Regions from separate parts of the Nonomuraea sp. LPB2021202275-12-8 genome, predicted to be linked through region 2. Evidence: riboswitches for the same ligand, from Rfam matches in the RefSeq annotation. Region 2 holds a riboswitch; the other holds the start of a gene.

Region 1 (8,260 bases), on a different contig from region 2:
GGGCACCAGCACCCGCTTGGGTCCCAGCGAGGGCACCAGCGTGATCGCGGTCCCGCTCTCGACCTCGGTCTTGCCCGCCGGGTCCATGCTCAGCACCAGGCCCTCGGCCACCTTCTCGCTGTGCTGGCCCGCCACCTTGTTGACCTTGAAGCCGAGCGTCCTGGCGTTCTGCTCGGCCACCGAAATGTTCTTGCCGACGAGGTCGGGCACGGTGGTGTAGCTCTTCTGCGAGAAGTACAGGCCCGTCAGAGCCACCGCCACCACCATGACCGCGGCCAGCGTCACCAGGAACCAGTTGACCCTGAAGCGGGCGGGCGGCGGCGCCTCGGCGCGCGGCTGGATCAGCGTGTGGCTGGGGGAGGCCTGCGGCGGCATCGTGTGCGGCATGGAGTGCTGCCGCGTCTGCGACATCTGCGGATTCGTCAGCCGGGGCAGCATCCGGTGCGCGTCGACGGCCGCCACCAGCATCGCGGTCGCGTCGGCCGGGCGGTTCTGCGGATCCCGGGCGGTGGCGTGCGCCACCAGCGAGTCGATCAGCGGCGGCACGTCGTGCGCCACCGACGACGGCGCCGCCACGGTGTCGTGGACGTGCCGGTAGGCCACCGACATGGGCGTCTCGCCGTCGTACGGCTGCTGGCCCGTCACCAGCTCGAACAGCATGATGCCCGCGGCGTAGACGTCGCTGCGCACATCGGCGCCGCCGGTCGTCACCTGCTCGGGCGACATGTAACCGATCGTGCCGATCATCACGCCGGTGCGGGTCTGGTTGGTCGCCTCGATCGCCCTGGCGAGGCCGAAGTCCACGACCTTGACCCGGCCGTCGTCGGTCATCAGCACGTTCTCGGGCTTGACGTCACGATGGACGAGCCCTGCCTGGTGGGCCGCGCCGAGCGCCGCGAGCACCGGAATCATGATCTCCAGGGCCTCGCGGGACGGCACCCTGCCGCGCTCGCGCAGGATGTCGCGCAGCGTCTTGCCCGGCACGTACTCCATCGACAGGTAGACGACGTCGTTGTCGGTGCCCTGGTCGAAGACGTGCACGATGTTGGGGTGGGAGAGACTGGCCACCGACTTGGCCTCGCCGATGAACCTGCGCACGAACGCCGGGTCCTCGGCGAGCGAGCGATGCATGACCTTCAGCGCCACCGTCCGGTCAAGCCGGATGTCCAGCGCGAGGTAGACGGTCGCCATACCGCCCCGGGCGATCCGGGACTCGATGCGGTAGCGCCCGTCGAGCAGCCGGCCGACCAGGGGGTCCGCAGTCGTCGTGTCCACCCCGCTGAGTTTACGGGCGTTTCGCCCCCCGTAGGGCCTGACCATCCGAAACCGATGCGGACCCGTGCCCCTTCATGGCGTTACCGGTGATGAGGCCTCCGCGTAGCGCCGCCGCGGGATGCGCCCCGCCTGCCGCGCGAGCCTACCGGCTCGCACCGCGCCCTTCATCGCCGCCGCCATCAGATCCGGGCGCTGCGCTCTGGTCACCGCCGTCGCGAGCAGCACGGCGTCGCAGCCGAGCTCCATCGCCAGGGCGGCGTCGCTGGCCGTACCGATGCCCGCGTCGAGGATCACCGGCACCCCGGCGGCCTCCACGATGAGCTCGATGCTGTGCGGGTTGCGGATGCCGAGCCCGGAGCCGATCGGCGAGCCGAGCGGCATCACCGCCGCGCAGCCGGCCTGCTCCAGCCGGCGCGCGAGCGCCGGATCGTCGCCGATGTACGGCAGCACCACGAAACCGTCGGCCACCAGCCGCTCGGCCGCGTCGAACGTCTCGATCGGGTCCGGCAGCAGGGTCCGCTCGTCGGAGATCACCTCGAGCTTGACCCAGTCGGTGCCGAGCGCCTCCCTGGCCAGCCGCGCCGTCAGCACGGCGTCGCCGGCGGTGAAGCAGCCCGCCGTGTTGGGCAGCACCTTGATGTCGCGCCGGCGCAGCACGTCCAGCACCGAACCGCCGGCGCCGGGGTCGAGCCGCCGCATCGCGACCGTGGTCAGCTCGGTGCCGGACGCCACCAGCGCGGCGTCGAGCACCTCCAGCGAGGGCGCGCCGCCCGTGCCCATGATGAGCCGGGAGGAGAACTTCTCCCCGGCGATGATCAGATCATCCACCTTGCACCGCCGTCAGCACCTCCACGCGGTCGCCGTCGCGCAGCGCCGTCGACTCCCAGGCGCTCCGCGTGACCACCTCGCCGTTCACGGCCACCGCCACGCCGGTGGTGGCCGCCGTCAGATTCCGTACGGCCTGCGCCACGGTCATGCCGTCAGGCACCTCGTGGCCGGCCCCATTGACCATCAGTTTCATGAGATATCCCGAAATCTAGCCGGTGAGCAGAATGTCGCGAGGTCGGCCTCCTCGCCCTGCACGATCGCGGCCGTGAGCGGGGCAAGCAGCACCCCGCCCCGGTGGTGCCCGGTGGCCAGCGTGAGCCCGGGCGTCCCGCTCGGCCCGACGATCGGCAGGTTGTCCGGTGTCCCCGGGCGAAGCCCCGCCACCACGTCGGCCACCTCCAGCTCGGTCACGCCGGGCACCAGCTCCCTGGCGTCCCGCAGCAGCTCGTACAGCCCGCCCGCGGTCACCCTGGTGTCGAAGCCCAGCTCCTCCTGCGTGGCACCGACCACCAGCTCCCCGTCGCCCCTCGGCACCAGGTAGACGGGCGTCCCGTGCACCGTCCCGCGCACGCACCGGCCGAGCAGCGGCTGCGCCGCACGCAGCCGCATGATCTGCCCCTTGACCGGCCGGACCGGCACGTCGGCCAGCCCGCCACTCCACGCCCCCGCCGCCAGCACGACCCGCTCGGCGGCGATCTCCCGCGGCCCGGTCGCCGGCTCCAGCCGTACGCCGGTGACCCGGTCGCCCTCGCGCAGCAGCTCGCTCACCCGGGCCCGCACCACCGGGACGCCGCGCCGCTCCAGAGCGGCGAGCAGCGCCGCGGTGACGCGGCGCGGATCCACCCAGGCGTCGGTCCTGGCCAGCAGCCCGCCGCGGACGGAAGGCGCCAGCATCGGCTCCAGCCGCCGGCACTCCCGCCCGGTCAGCCGCTCGACCGGCAGCCCCAGCTTCTCCATGAATGCGGCCAGCTCGCCGAGCGCGGCCAGATCGTCGGCCCCGAACGCCACGTCCAGCGTGCCGTCGGCGCGAAGGTCGAGCCCGGCCCTGGCCGCGGCCAGCAGCCCCCCGTCCGCGCCCAGCCCGCCGCGCGGGTCGGGGCCGGCGTCGGCGCTCAGGCCCGCGTCGGCGGCGAGCTCGGCGGCGAAGGAGGGCCAGCGGGCAAGGGAGGCGACGCCGAGCCGGAGCAGCGGCTCCTCGGTGTAGGAGACCTCGCTGACCGGCGCCAGCATGCCCGCCGCTGCGTGGGAGGCGCCTGAGGCCGGCGCCGGGTCCACCAGAGTGACCGGCCGGCCAGAGCGGGCCAGGCGCCAGGCGATCGACAGCCCGACGACTCCGCCCCCGACGACCAGGTCCATGTCCGCTCCCTTCGCCGGCATGATCCGGATCAGGTGTGTTGCGGTCGAAGGCCCGTCAAGCCTTCCTCTCAGCCCGGTTGTGGCCGGACTCCCGCGCGTCTTACGCCCCCAGCCTACGGCCTCGCCGCGACGGCCAGGCACGCCCCCCGTTATGGTCACTAACGTGAATCATGTCGTAGTGGTGGGCGCGGGGCTGGCGGGTGTGCGCAGTGTCGAGGCCCTGCGCGCGCGGGGATTCGACGGCAGGATCACGCTGATCGGCGAGGAGCGGCACCGGCCCTACGACCGTCCGCCCCTGTCGAAGGCGGTGCTGCTCGGCGACTCCGACTCCAGCTTCGTCGACTCCGACCTGTCCGCGATGGGGATCGACTTCAGGCCGGGCGTCTCCGCCAAGGCGCTGCGGGCGGGCGTCGTGGAGACCACCGAGGGCGAGCTCGGCTACGACGGCCTGGTCATCGCCACCGGAGCCGAGCCGATCACCCTGCCCGGCGACGGCCCGCAGCATGTGCTGCGGACCCTCGACGACTCGCTGGAGCTGCGGGCCAGGCTGGTCCCCGGCGCCAGTGTGGCGGTCATCGGCGCGGGCTGGATCGGCGCGGAGGTGGCCACGGCCGCCCGCCGGGCCGGGTGCGCCGTGACGGTGATCGAGGCGGCGTCCGCCCCGCTCGCGCAGGCGATCGGCGCCGAGCTCGGCGCTCGCACGCTGGGCTGGTACGACGGCATCGACCTGCGCCTCGACACCATGGTCGGCTCGGTGGACGAGGGCGGCGTGGAGCTGGTCGGCGGCGGGTTCGTGCAGGCGCACGTGGTGGTCGCCGGGATCGGCGTGCGCCCGGCCGTCGAGTGGCTCGCCGACGCCGACCTCGACCTGCACAACGGCGTCGTCACCGACGAGCACCTGCGCACCTCGATGCCGGGCGTGGTCGCGGTGGGCGACTGCGCCGCCTGGTGGTCGCGGCGCTTCGGCGCCAGGCTCCGCGTCGAGCACTGGGACACCGCCCTGAGCGCCCCCGAGGTCGCCGCCGCGACACTGCTCGGCGAGGAGGCGGTCTACGACCCGGTCCCGTACTTCTGGTCGGAGCAGTTCGGCCACATGGTCCAGTACGCGGGCCACCACCCGGCCGGCGAACGGCTGCTCTACCGGGGCAGACCAGAGGGCAAGTGGTCGGCCTGCTGGCTCACCGGCGACGACACCCTGGCCGCGGTGCTGGCCGTCGACCGGCCCCGAGACCTCGTCCAGGGCCGCAGAATCATCCAGGCGGGCCATCGTCTGGACACGGAACGCCTGGTGGATCCAGACGTACCCCTACGAGATTGTGTTGTTTGAGCAAGCGCGGCGTGTGGTAGTTGTGGTTTCGTGACGCTTTCTGTTGCACAGATCGACCGGGAGACCGACCAGCTCGTTGACGAGTGGCTCACTCTCCCCGAAGTGGCCCAGCGCCTGGGGGTTCCCCTGGGGCGGGCCAAGCAGCTCCTCAAGGACCACAAGCTGCTCGGCGTAAGGCGGGGCAGCGGCGGACCACAGGTGCCCGCGGTGTTCCTTGAAGGAAAGGACGTGATGAAGGGCCTCCCCGGCACGTTGACCGTGCTGCAGGATGCCGGCTACGACGATGTCGAGGCACTGCGCTGGCTCTTCACCCCCGACGACTCGCTTCCAGGCTCGCCCGTAGAGGCGATCAGGGCGGGTCGTCACACAGAGGTCAAACGGCGTGCCCAGGCCCTCGCTTTCTGACGCCCGCCTCTACCTGTGCACCGACGGGCGGCGTGACCGCGGCGACCTGGCCGACTTCCTCGACGCGGTGCTCGCCGCGGGCGTGGACATCGTCCAGTTGCGGGAGAAGGGGCTCGAGGCGCGCGAAGAGCTCGCGCTCCTGGAGGTCTTCCGCGACGCCTGCGACCGGCACGGCCGGCTGCTGGCGGTCAACGACCGGGCCGACATCGCCCACGCCGCCCATCCAGACGTGCTCCACCTGGGGCAGGACGACCTTCCCGTGACGGTCGCGCGAGAGATACTCGGCGACGACATCGTCATCGGACGGTCCACCCACTCCGCCGACGAGGCATCCGCCGCGGCGGTGGAGGAGGGCGTCGACTACTTCTGCTGCGGCCCGATCTGGCCCACGCCGACCAAGCCCGGCCGACACGCGCCCGGCCCGCCGCTGCTCAGGCACGCGGCGTCGCTGGGCGCCGACCGGCCGTGGTTCGGCATCGGCGGCATCGACCTGTCCAACCTGGACGAGGTCATGTCGTACGGGGTGTCCAGGGTCGTGGTCGTGCGCGCGATCACCGACGCGGAGGACCCGGGCGCCGCGGCGGCCGAGTTCGCCAAGCGGCTCACGTCCTCCGGGACGGCGGCCGGGCCGTAACGGCGCGGGTCACGTCCTGCGGGATGTGGCCGCGACGGCCAGTTCGGCCAGCGCGGTGCGGGCTTCGGGCGTGATCGGCGCCTGCTGGAGCGAGGCGAGGGCCTCGCCGAGATAGTCGCCGATCATGTCCTCGCACTCGCGCAGCGCTCCGGTGCGGTCGATGATCTCGCGCAGGGTGGCCACGCCCCGCTCGTCGAGGGCGGGGTCGCCGAGGAGGCGGCGCACCGTGTCCGCCTCCGCCGTGGAGGCCGCCGCCAGTGTGCGGGCCACGAGCATCGTCCGCTTGCCCTCACGCAGGTCGTCGCCCGCGGGCTTGCCGGTCTGCGCCGGGTCGCCGAACACGCCGAGGATGTCGTCACGCAGCTGGAAGGCGATGCCGACCCGGGTGCCGTAGGTGCTGCACAGCTCGTCCATCCACGGCTCCAGCCTGCCCGCCGCCAGCACCAGACCGAGCCTCAGCGGGTGCTCGACGGAGTATTTGCCGCTCTTGTAGAGCGCGACGCGCAGGGCCGACTCGAAGGTGTTCTCGCCGCCCGCCTGCTCCAGCAGATCCAGATACTGGCCGCACATCAGCTCGGTGCGCATGTGGTCGTGCACCGGCTGGGCCGCCGCCAGCGACTCCGCGGGCAGGCCGCTGGTGCGCCACATCTCACCCGACCAGATCAGCAGCAGGTTGCCCAGCAGGATCGCGGCCCCCTCGCCGAACTGCTCGGCCGAGCCCTGCCAGCCGGACTTCTCGTGCAGCGACTGGAAGCGGCGGTGCGCGGCCGGCATGCCGCGGCGCAGGTCGCTGCGGTCCATCACGTCGTCGTGCACGAGCGCGCTGGCCTGCAGCAGCTCCAGCGAGGCCGCCGCGGTGAAGACGCCCGGCACGTCGGCGCCGCCCGCGCCGCGCCAGCCCCAGTAGCAGAAGGCCGGGCGCAGCCGCTTGCCTCCCGACAGCAGGTCCTCTGCGGCCGTGCGGAGCGGCTCCAGCTCGGCGTCCCCGGTGGCGGGAAGCTGCCGTTCGACGAACTCCCTCAGGCGTCGGTCCACCTGGGCGCGCAGGTCGTCCATGCTCGCGGCGTCTGTGCTCATGCCTTGAGACTAGTGGCCGGGCACCGGCGCCCAGAGAGCGCCTCGGACGGGCCGATTCCCCTGCGGCCGGTGGTGCCGCCGGGTACCGGGTAACCTTGGGTGCATGGCGCTTGGTCGACCCTCCGTCCTGCCCGATCGTGTCCCCACCGTTCGCGAGCTTCTCGCCTCCGGAGCGCGATCGTTCTCCTTCGAGTTCTTCCCTCCCAAGACCGACGAGGGAGAGCGGCAGCTGTGGAAGGCGATCAGAGAGCTGGAGTCGCTGCGGCCGACGTTCGTCTCGGTGACCTACGGCGCCGGCGGCTCCACCCGTGACCGCACGGTCGACATCGTGGAGCGGCTCGCCCACGGCACCACGCTGACGCCCGTGGCCCACTTCACCGCCGTCGACCACTCCATCCGCGAGCTGCGCCACCTGGTCGGCCGCTTCGCCGACGCCGGGGTGCGCAACATCCTCGCGGTGCGCGGCGACCCGCCCGGCGACCCGTCGGCGGAGTGGGTGCAGCACCCCGAAGGCGTCCTCTACGCCGAGGAGCTGGTGCGGCTGATCCGCCAGGCCGGCGACTTCTGCGTGGGCGTGGCAGCGTTCCCCTACAAGCATCCGCGCTCGCCGTCCATCGAGTCCGACACCGAGCACTTCGTGCGCAAGTGCGGGGCCGGGGCCGACTACGCGATCACGCAGATGTTCTTCCAGGCCGACGACTACCTGCGGCTGCGCGACCGGGTGGCGGCGCGAGGCTGTGACACCCCGATCATCCCGTGCATCATGCCGGTGACGCAGATGAGCACGATCGCCCGCTCCGAGCAGCTGTCCGGCGCGCCGTTCCCGCCGGACGTGGCGGCCCGCTTCGAGGCCGTCGCCGACGACCCGGCGGCGGTGCGCAGCCTCGGCATCGACCACGGCGCCGAGCTGTGCCAGCGGCTGCTCGACGAGGGCGCGCCGGGCATCCACTTCATCACCTTCAACCGCTCCAGCGCCTCCCGCGAGGTGTTCCAGCGCCTGCAACCGGCTCCGGCGCTGTCGGCCTGACCCGTGCCGGGGTGTTGACTGGTGGGATGATCGCTGATTTCTGGTTCGATCCTGCCTGCCCCTTCACCTGGATCACCTCCCGGTGGCTGCTCGAGGTGGCGAAGGTCCGGCCGGTCGAGATCCGCTGGCACGTGATGAGCCTCTCGGTGCTCAACGAGGGCCGCGACGACGATCCCGAAGGCGACCCCGAGGGCTATCTCTGGGTGCCGGTGCGCGTCGCCTCGGCCGTGCGGCACCTTCACGGTCAGGAGGCGCTCGGGCGCTTCTACACCGCGCTGTGGACCAGCCGCGACGACGGGCAGGACTGGATCGGCGAGCTCGAGAAGGCGCT
Region 2 (8,260 bases):
GTCGGCGGTGTCGAGATCAACGTCCGCGCCGCCGTCAACGACCCCAAGGCCGGACTGAAGCTGAAGAAGGGGCCGCAGGTGCTCACCGGCGGCCAGGCCCTCGGCTACGTCCGCACCCGCAAGGGCGGCGCGCTGCCCGACTTCGAGCGCACCAAGCGGCAGCGCCAGTTCCTCAGCGCGGTCGTGAAGAAGGCGGCCAGCCCGGGGGTCCTGATCAACCCCTTCACCTCGCTCCCGCTGGCTTCGGCCGCCACCGACGCGGTGGCCGTCGACACCGGCACGGGCGTGTTCGACATGCTCTCGCTGGGCCTGGCCATGGGCGACAGCCCGGTGACCACGGTGGTGCCGTTCGGCGGCAACGAGATCGCCGGCGGCGGCACGGCCGTCAAGTGGGACAGGACGAAGGCGCTGGCCCTGTTCGACGCGCTCAAGGAGGACAAGCCGGTGCCGAAGGACATCCTCGACGCCGGCTGACCCTGCCCGGCTCCGGAGCCGTCAGGAGGAGGCGGCGGCGACCACGCCCGCGGTGACGGCGACCGAGACGCTCGCGTGGATGGCCGCGATGGTCTGGGCGACGGCCTCCGCCTCCCAGGAGCCGGTCGCGATCTGCTTGACCCGCTGCTTGTCCGCTCCGGGGAACGCCTTGCGGTCGAGTTTGGACGCGTGCATGACGGCGATGAGCACGGCGGTGCGCGGGTCGGGCTCGGCGCCGCCGAGCACGGCGGCGACGCGCTCCCGCACCTGGGCCTCGGCGCTGCCGTCGGCCTCCGGCCAGCGGGTGGTGGGGAAGATGCCGAGCACCTTGCCGCGCTCCTCGGTCAGCACGCCCGCCTCGGCGAGCCTGGTGAGCAGGCGCAGGCGCAGCTTGCGCGACTGCAGCCGCTGGACCCACCAGGCGGGCTTGTGCTCCTTGCGGCTCTCGGCGATGCGCGCCAGGGCGGCGTCGAGCTCGGCGTCTCCCAGCGGGGCCGGGTCCTTGACCGTCACCTTCTTCTCGGTCAGCTCCAGCCTGCCGGCGAGCGCCAGCTCGGCCAGGAGGGCGCCGCCGAGCGCCGGGTCGAGCTGGGTGGTGGAAAGGAGTTGCTTACCGTCGTCCTCGCCGTGGGCGAGCAGGAGGAGTTCTTCGGCAATCGTCACACTCATCCTTCGACACTAACGTGCAGCCCATGACTGTCTCTGAAAAGTTGCACGCGATCGGCCGGCCGCTGCTGGACGCCCAGCTCGCGCATCCCACGGTGGTGGGGATCGGGCGCGGGGACCTGGCCGAGCCGGTGTTCGCCTCGTGGCTGGAGCAGGACTACCTGTTCCTGCTCGACTACGTCCGGGTGTTCTCCCGGCTGGCTTGGCAGGCGCCCTCCGCGCACCTCGGCGACCTGGTGGATCTGGCGTACGCCACCTTCCATGACGAGCTGGACCTGCACAGGTCGTTGTCCGCCGGGTTCGGGGCGGACCTCGAAGGCGCCAGGAAGGGGCCCGCGTGCGAGGCGTACACGGCGTTCCTGCTGGAGTCGGCGGCGTCGTACGCGGAAGGGCTCGTCGCTCTTTATCCGTGTATGTGGGGATATTCGACGCTGGGCCAGATGTTGGCAGAGAATCCGCCCGCTGAGCCGCGTTACCGGGCCTGGGTGGACACCTACGCCGATCCCGGGTTCGCGGCGCTGGCAGCGCGGATCGGGGCGATGATCGACGAGGCCGACCCGGATCCCGGCAGGGCGGAGGTCCTCTTCGCCGAAGGAATGGCGCACGAGCTGGCCTTCTGGGATGTCCCGTAGTCCACAGGCTGTGGACGGGGATCGTACTCTGGTGGCATGCCGGAACTTCCCGAGGTGGAATCCCTCACCGGTTTCCTGCGCGAGCGGGCGGTGGGGCGCACGGTCCTGGGCGTCGACGTGGTGGCCTTCCAGGCGCTCAAGACGTTCGACCCGCCGGTCACCGCGCTCGGCGGGCTGACCGTCACGGGCGTGTCGAGGCACGGCAAGTTCCTCGACCTCGACTGCGACGGGCTGCATCTGATCATCCACCTCGCGCGCGCGGGATGGCTGCGCTGGCGCGAAGACCTGTCGGGCGCCAAGCCGGTCAGGCCGGGCAAGGGGCCGCTCGCCGTGCGGGTGAGGCTCGCGCCCGACGATGAGGGACTCGCGCCCGGCTTCGAGCTGACCGAGGCCGGGACGCAGAAGCGCCTCGCCGTCTATGTCACGAAAAATCCGGACGATGTGCCGGGCGTCGCCGCCCTCGGCCCCGACCCGCTCGACGACTCCTTCGACGTGGCCGCGCTCAAGCGGATCGTGGGCGGCAACCGTACCCAGATCAAGGGCCTGCTTCGCGACCAGAAGGTGATCGCGGGCATCGGCAACGCCTACTCCGACGAGGTGCTGCACGCGGCCAAGATGTCCCCGTTCAAGATCGCGGCGACGCTGACCGACGACCAGATCGCCGACCTGCACGAGGCCATCGTCGCTACGCTGCGCGAGGCTGTGGAGCGGGCGCACGGCCTGGCGGCCAAGGACCTCAAGGCGGAGAAGAAGTCCGGCCTGCGCGTCCACAACCGGGCCGGCCAGCCGTGCGACGTGTGCGGCGACACGATCCGCGAGGTCTCGTTCGCCGACTCCTCGCTGCAGTACTGCCCCACCTGCCAGACAGGCGGCAAACCGCTGGCCGACCGCCGCCTGTCCAAGCTGCTGAAGTAGGCCTACACGCCGGCGGGCACCCGGACGTCGGCCGACGCCCGCCTGCGCAGGCCGAAGGCGACGATGACCGCCGACAGCAGCGTGGCCGTCACGGGCACCACCAGCGCCGCTCGCAGCGCGTCGATCCCGGTCGAGCCGGCGCCCAGCGCCGCCACGTTGACGGCGGTGACCATCGACAGTCCCAGGGCGGCGCCGAACTGGAACGACGTGTTGATCAGCCCTCCGGCCAGCCCCTGCTCGTGCTCGGCGATCCCCTCGGTCGCGACGATCGTCAGGGGGCCGTAGACGAAGGCGAACATCAGCCCGATCAGCAGCATCGACGGCAGCATGGCGGCGTAGGTCCAGTCCATCCCGACCCCGAGGAACAGCCCGAAGGCCATCAGCCCGGACACCAGCCCGCCGAAGATCACGCGAGCGTTGCCGTACCGGTTGACCAGCAGGGGCGTGAGCGTGGGCGCGAGGATCACGTCAGCGGCGGCGGCGAGCAGCGCGAGGCCGGTCTGGATCGCCGACCAGCCGCGCAACTCCTGCAGGTAGAGGGTGATCAGAAACTGGAAGCCGAAGAACGAGCCGGTGAGCAGGATCGCCGCCAGGTTCGCGCGCACCAGCGGCCCGGATCTGAAGAGACCGAGGCGGATCAGCGGCTCGGCCGAGCGTCGCTCGATCGCCACGAAGGCCGCCACGAGCGCCAGGCCGCCGGCGAACGTGGCGAGGGTCCAGGCCCAGCCCGCCGCCGGATGCTCCAGCCGTATCACGCCGTAGACGAGCAGCATCATCGCGCCGGTGATGGTCATCGCGCCCGGTAGGTCGAAGCGCCCGGCGGTGCGCCGCGGCGCGGCGGGCTCCTTGATCAGCGCGGTTGCGGTGAGCAGGATCACCAGGGCCAGGATCACCGGCGCGAAGAACACCCACCGCCAGCCGATCGCGGTCAGCAGCCCGCCGATCACCAGGCCGAGCGCGAAGCCGGCCGCGCCCGTCCCCGCGTAGATCAGCAGCGCCCTGTTGCGCTGTCTGCCCTCGGCGAAGCTCGTGGTGATCAGCGAGAGCCCCGCGGGGGTCATGAAGCCCGCGGCCACGCCGGTGACGAACCTGGCGAGCAGCAGCACCCAGCCCTCGTTCGCCAGCCCGCCGAGCCCCGAGAACACCAGGAACACGGTCAGCCAGAGCAGGAACATCCTGCGCCTGCCCAGCAGGTCGGCCGCCCGGCCGCCGAGCAGCATGAACCCGCCGTAGCCCAGCACGTAGGCGCTGACCACGCCGCTCAGCATCGTGGTCGACAGTCCGAGGTCGGCGCGGATGGCCGGTAGCGCGACGTTCAGCATGGCCACGTCGATGCCCTCAAGGAAGATGGCCCCGCACAGCACCATCAGCACGCCCAGCGGGCGGCCTCTCAGTCGTTCGGTGGAAGGCATGATGCGGACACTCCTCGGTTACGTTTCTATATGTCGGTTACCTCTTGTAACCATCAGCATCATGCGGCAGCATGGGCATGCATGGAAGACGGCACTTCAAAGTCACTCTGTTACCCCGGCAGCACCGACGACGACTACGACGTCCGCCAGTGGGACGTCAGGGAAGGGTGCGAGGTCCGGCAGATCCTCGACCGCGTCGCCGACAAGTGGTCGCTGCTCGTCATCGCCCTGCTCGACTGCCAGAGCCTGCGCTTCACGCAGCTCCGCCGCGAGATCGACGGCGTCAGCCAGCGCATGCTCAGCGTCACGCTGCGCCAGCTCGAACGCGACGGGCTGGTGAGCCGCACCGTCCACCCCGTGGTGCCGCCCCGGGTGGACTACGCGCTCACGCCGCTCGGCCGCACCCTGCACGAGACGATCAAATCCCTGGTGACCTGGACCGAGAAGCACCAGCAGGAGATCGCCGAGGCGCGTGCGGCCTACGACTCGCGACGCGAGATGATGGAGGCATGACGGTTCCCGAAATCGAGGCGCGAGACATCCCTTCAGGCGGGTTCCTGCTCGACGTGCGTGAGCAGGGCGAATGGGTCGCGGGCCACGCCCCTGAGGCAGTGCACATCCCGATGAGCGAGATCCAGACCCGCCTCGACGAGGTTCCCGCCGGCCGGACGGTCTACGTGGTGTGCCGGGTTGGCGGGCGGTCGTTCCAGGTCGCGGCCTGGCTCAACCAGCTCGGGCGTGAGGCGGTCAACGTCGACGGCGGCATGCAGTCGTGGGAGCAGCAGAAGCTGCCGATGGTCAGCGAGACCGGGCAGTCGCCTTTCATTGCCTAGTGGCTGATCTCCGGCAAATCAGGCATCATGGGGGCGCGAGCCGGAGTGATCTCCGTCTCTGCTGATCCACCCAACGCGGGAGCTCGGGGCGCACCGGGCTGAGAGGGCGACCGAGGCCGTCGCCGACCGCATGAACCTGTCCGGGTAATGCCGGCGTAGGGAGTGCGAATGTCGCATGCCGTCCACGACGACGAAGTTCCCCTCACTCTCGAAGGCTCCCCGCCCAAGACACTGGGCGTGCTCGACCAGGGCGCGCTCTGGGCCAACCTGGCCGTCAGCCTGCTGGGCTTCTCCGGGGCCCTGCTCCTGCTCGACCCGCTGACCGACGCCCCGCTGACCCTGACGGCCGCGCTGACCGCGGCGGTCGTGGGGAGCCTGATCGGCACCGCCATGGTGGGACTGTCGGCGATCCCGGGCACGCAGACCGGGCAGCCGGCGATGGTGCTGCTGCGCGGGCTGTTCGGGGCCAAGCTGTCCTACATCCCGACGGTGCTCAACATCATCCAGATGATCGGCTGGGGGGCGTTCGAGCTCTGGGTCATCTCCAAGGGCGCGATGGCCATCTTCGGCGACACCGTGCCGTACGCGGTGTGGGTGATCGTCGCCGGACTGCTGACCACGGCGCTGACCATCTGGCCGCTCGGCGCCATCAGGCTGCTCCGCCGCTACATCACCATCGCCGTGATCATCTCGCTGATCTGGTTCGCCGTGCAGTTCCTGGGCGAGGCGCCACCGCAGACGGGCGGGTCGTGGACGGCGTTCGCGCCCGCGGTCGACTACGTGATCGCGCTGTCGGTCTCGTGGGTGCCGCTCGCCGCCGACTTCGCCAGGCACTCCAGGTCCAGCCGGGCCGCGTTCGCAGGAGTGGTCGGCGGCTACACGCTGGCCCAGGTCGCCTGCCTCGGGCTCGGCGTCTACGCGGTGGCGATCGCGGGAGCGGCGGCGGTGAGAGCCGACGGCACGGCGGTGTTCGCGCCTTTCGTGGCGGCGCCGGTCGGCGCGCTGTTCTTCGCCATCCTCGTGCTGCGCGAGGCCGACCAGTCCTTCGCCAACGTCTACTCCACGACCGTCTCGCTGCAGAACCTCATGCCGCGGGTGGACAGGCGGATCCTCAGCACGGCCATCGGCGTGCTGACCGTCGCCATCGCGCTCGTGGCCGACGTGACGTCCTACGGCGCGTTCCTGGGCCTGATCGGCGCGGTCTTCGTGCCGATGTTCGCGGTGCTGGCCGTGGACTACTTCCTGCTCGGCGGCTCCACCCGCTGGAACACCGCCGAGGACGCGCCCGCGCGCTGGTCGATGCTGCTGCCCTGGGCGCTCGGCTTCGCCGCCTACTGGCTCACCACCTCGACCCCCACCGTCGCGCAGTGGGACGGGATGTGGGCCGGGGTGCGGGAGGCGGTCGGTTTCACCAGGGAGCCGTGGATGAACGGCGCGCTGGGCGGCGCCGTCGTGGCGGCCCTGGTGACGCTGGCGGTGGGTGCGCTCAGGCGCGGGACTCGCGACGCTCGACGTTGAGCAGGTGACGCTTGGCGGCCACGCCTCCCGCGTAGTCGCCGAGCTCGCCGTCCTCGCGCACCACACGGTGGCACGGCACGATCACGCACAGGGGGTTGGAGCTGAGCGCGTTGCCGACCGCGCGCAGCGCGCGCGGCCTGCCGATGAGCTCGCCGATCCGCTCCAGGGTGGTGGTCGTGCCGTACGGCACCGCCATCGTCTTCTGCAGCACCGTGCGCGCGAACGGCGTGGCGAGGGCCAGGTCGGCCGGCGTGGCGAAGGTCCGCAACCGGCCCGAGAAGTACGCGTCGAGCTCCCGGCGGACAGGGTCGAGCCGCCGGGCGTCCGTGCCGATGAGGCTGCCGACCTGCTTGGTGACGCGCTCGTACACGCTGTTCTCGTCTTCGAAGCTGCAGGAGGCGACGCCTCTGGACGTCACCGCGAGCACCAGCCGGCCGACCGCGCCGTCGTAGGTGCCGAAGGCGACGTCGGGTGGGCCGTCGCCGCGGTAGGTGTCGGACGTCACCCGCAGCAGGGCTTCGAGGTCGCCTGACATGCCTTCACCCTCTTCACCCGCCACGGAAAAGCCGTGACCGCAGCGTATCGGACGGATCGCCCGGCACGAGCGCCACGCCACAGGCACTATGGAGATGTGGGGGACCCAAGGGCTTGGAGTGACGATGAGATAGCCCGCGCTGTGCTCGACAGCTCGCCCAACGCCGTCGTGGCCTTCGACAGGGACCAGACCGTCCTGGTCTGGAACGCGGCGGCGGAGCGGCTCTTCGGCTGGACGGCCGGGGACATGCTGGGTCGCAGGGCGCCTATCGTGCCGGAGGAGCTGACCGCCGAGCACCACGCCGTGCTGGAGCGGGTGCGCACCGGAGACCAGGTCTCGCTGCGCACCAAGCGGGTGCGCGGCGACGGCGGCCTGCTCGACGTGCGGGTCGACATCAGCGCGCTGCTGACGGGCAGCGCGGTGACGGGATACGTCTGCGTCTACCACCTCGTCGAGGTGGACCACGCGGCCAAGAACCGAGTGGCGCGCAGGGCACGGCTGGTGCGCCGGCTCACCGACGTGGTGGGCGACATCAACGCCGAGCTGGATCTGCCCGCCGTGCTCGAACGGATCACGGCGAGCCTCACGGAGCTCACCGGCGCCGACGCGGGCGGGTTCGTGCTCATCGACGAGGAGCGGCTGCGGCTGGTCAGCACCTACCAGCTCCCCTGCGCGATCCTGGGCACCACCACGGACCTGCACACCAGCCTGGTGGGCAAGCTGCTGCGCACCGGCAAGACCGTCATGCTGGAGTCGCGGGGGCTCGACGACCTGGTGTGGGCCGAGCTCAAGGGGCTGCACACGATCGCGCTGGGACTCGCCGCGGTCGGCGGGCGCCCGTACGGCGCCCTCTACGCGCTGTTCGCCAAGCGCAAGCCGGGTCATCTGGAGCTGGAGCTGCTGGAGCTGCTCGCGGGCCATGCGGGCATCGCGGTCGGGAACGCGGTGGCCTACCAGGACGCGGTGCGGCAGCGGGCGCACGAGCGGGCGGTGTTCGACGCCAGCGCCGACGGCATCGCGGTGCTCGACGGCGAGGGCCGGGTGCTCAGATGGAACCCCGCGGCGGCCGAGCTCACCTCCGTCTCCGCGGAGGCGGTGATCGGCAAGCCGCCGCCGTTCCCGCTCCCCGCTCCCGGCGAGAAGCTCACCTTCCACCTCGAAACGGGACGCTGGCTCGATGTGGTCAGCGCGCAGATCGTGGAGACCGGCGAGCTGGTCGTCGACTTCCGTGACGTGACCGCGGCCAAGGAGCTGGAGGAGGCCAAGGACCTGTTC

Evidence for each region. A riboswitch is a leader RNA that binds a small molecule or an ion and turns the genes downstream of it on or off. The one in region 2 is predicted to bind thiamine pyrophosphate.
Region 1: linked by a shared signal. The riboswitch ahead of V5E28_RS22770 (FAD-dependent oxidoreductase) and the one ahead of V5E28_RS32075 (purine-cytosine permease family protein) in region 2 are both predicted to bind thiamine pyrophosphate.

The regions. Positions count from the first base shown of each region.
Region 1 is NZ_JBAHWD010000012.1:41,729-49,988, forward strand. It holds gene pknB (Stk1 family PASTA domain-containing Ser/Thr kinase) at 1-1,275, opposite strand, end outside; gene V5E28_RS22760 (thiazole synthase) at 1,348-2,103, opposite strand; gene thiS (sulfur carrier protein ThiS) at 2,096-2,296, opposite strand; gene V5E28_RS22770 (FAD-dependent oxidoreductase) at 2,293-3,459, opposite strand; TPP riboswitch at 3,449-3,564, opposite strand; gene V5E28_RS22775 (NAD(P)/FAD-dependent oxidoreductase) at 3,623-4,786, shown strand; gene V5E28_RS22780 (Rv2175c family DNA-binding protein) at 4,817-5,191, shown strand; gene thiE (thiamine phosphate synthase) at 5,169-5,825, shown strand; gene V5E28_RS22790 (polyprenyl synthetase family protein) at 5,835-6,902, opposite strand; gene metF (methylenetetrahydrofolate reductase [NAD(P)H]) at 7,006-7,929, shown strand; gene V5E28_RS22800 (DsbA family protein) at 7,956-8,260, shown strand, end outside.
Region 2 is NZ_JBAHWD010000022.1:55,976-64,235, forward strand. It holds gene V5E28_RS32040 (LCP family protein) at 1-474, shown strand, start outside; gene V5E28_RS32045 (GOLPH3/VPS74 family protein) at 496-1,143, opposite strand; gene V5E28_RS32050 (TenA family protein) at 1,167-1,772, shown strand; gene V5E28_RS32055 (Fpg/Nei family DNA glycosylase) at 1,809-2,687, shown strand; gene V5E28_RS32060 (MFS transporter) at 2,690-4,099, opposite strand; gene V5E28_RS32065 (winged helix-turn-helix transcriptional regulator) at 4,181-4,612, shown strand; gene V5E28_RS32070 (rhodanese-like domain-containing protein) at 4,609-4,932, shown strand; TPP riboswitch at 4,998-5,111, shown strand; gene V5E28_RS32075 (purine-cytosine permease family protein) at 5,101-6,450, shown strand; gene V5E28_RS32080 (methylated-DNA--[protein]-cysteine S-methyltransferase) at 6,419-6,985, opposite strand; gene V5E28_RS32085 (PAS domain S-box protein) at 7,127-8,260, shown strand, end outside.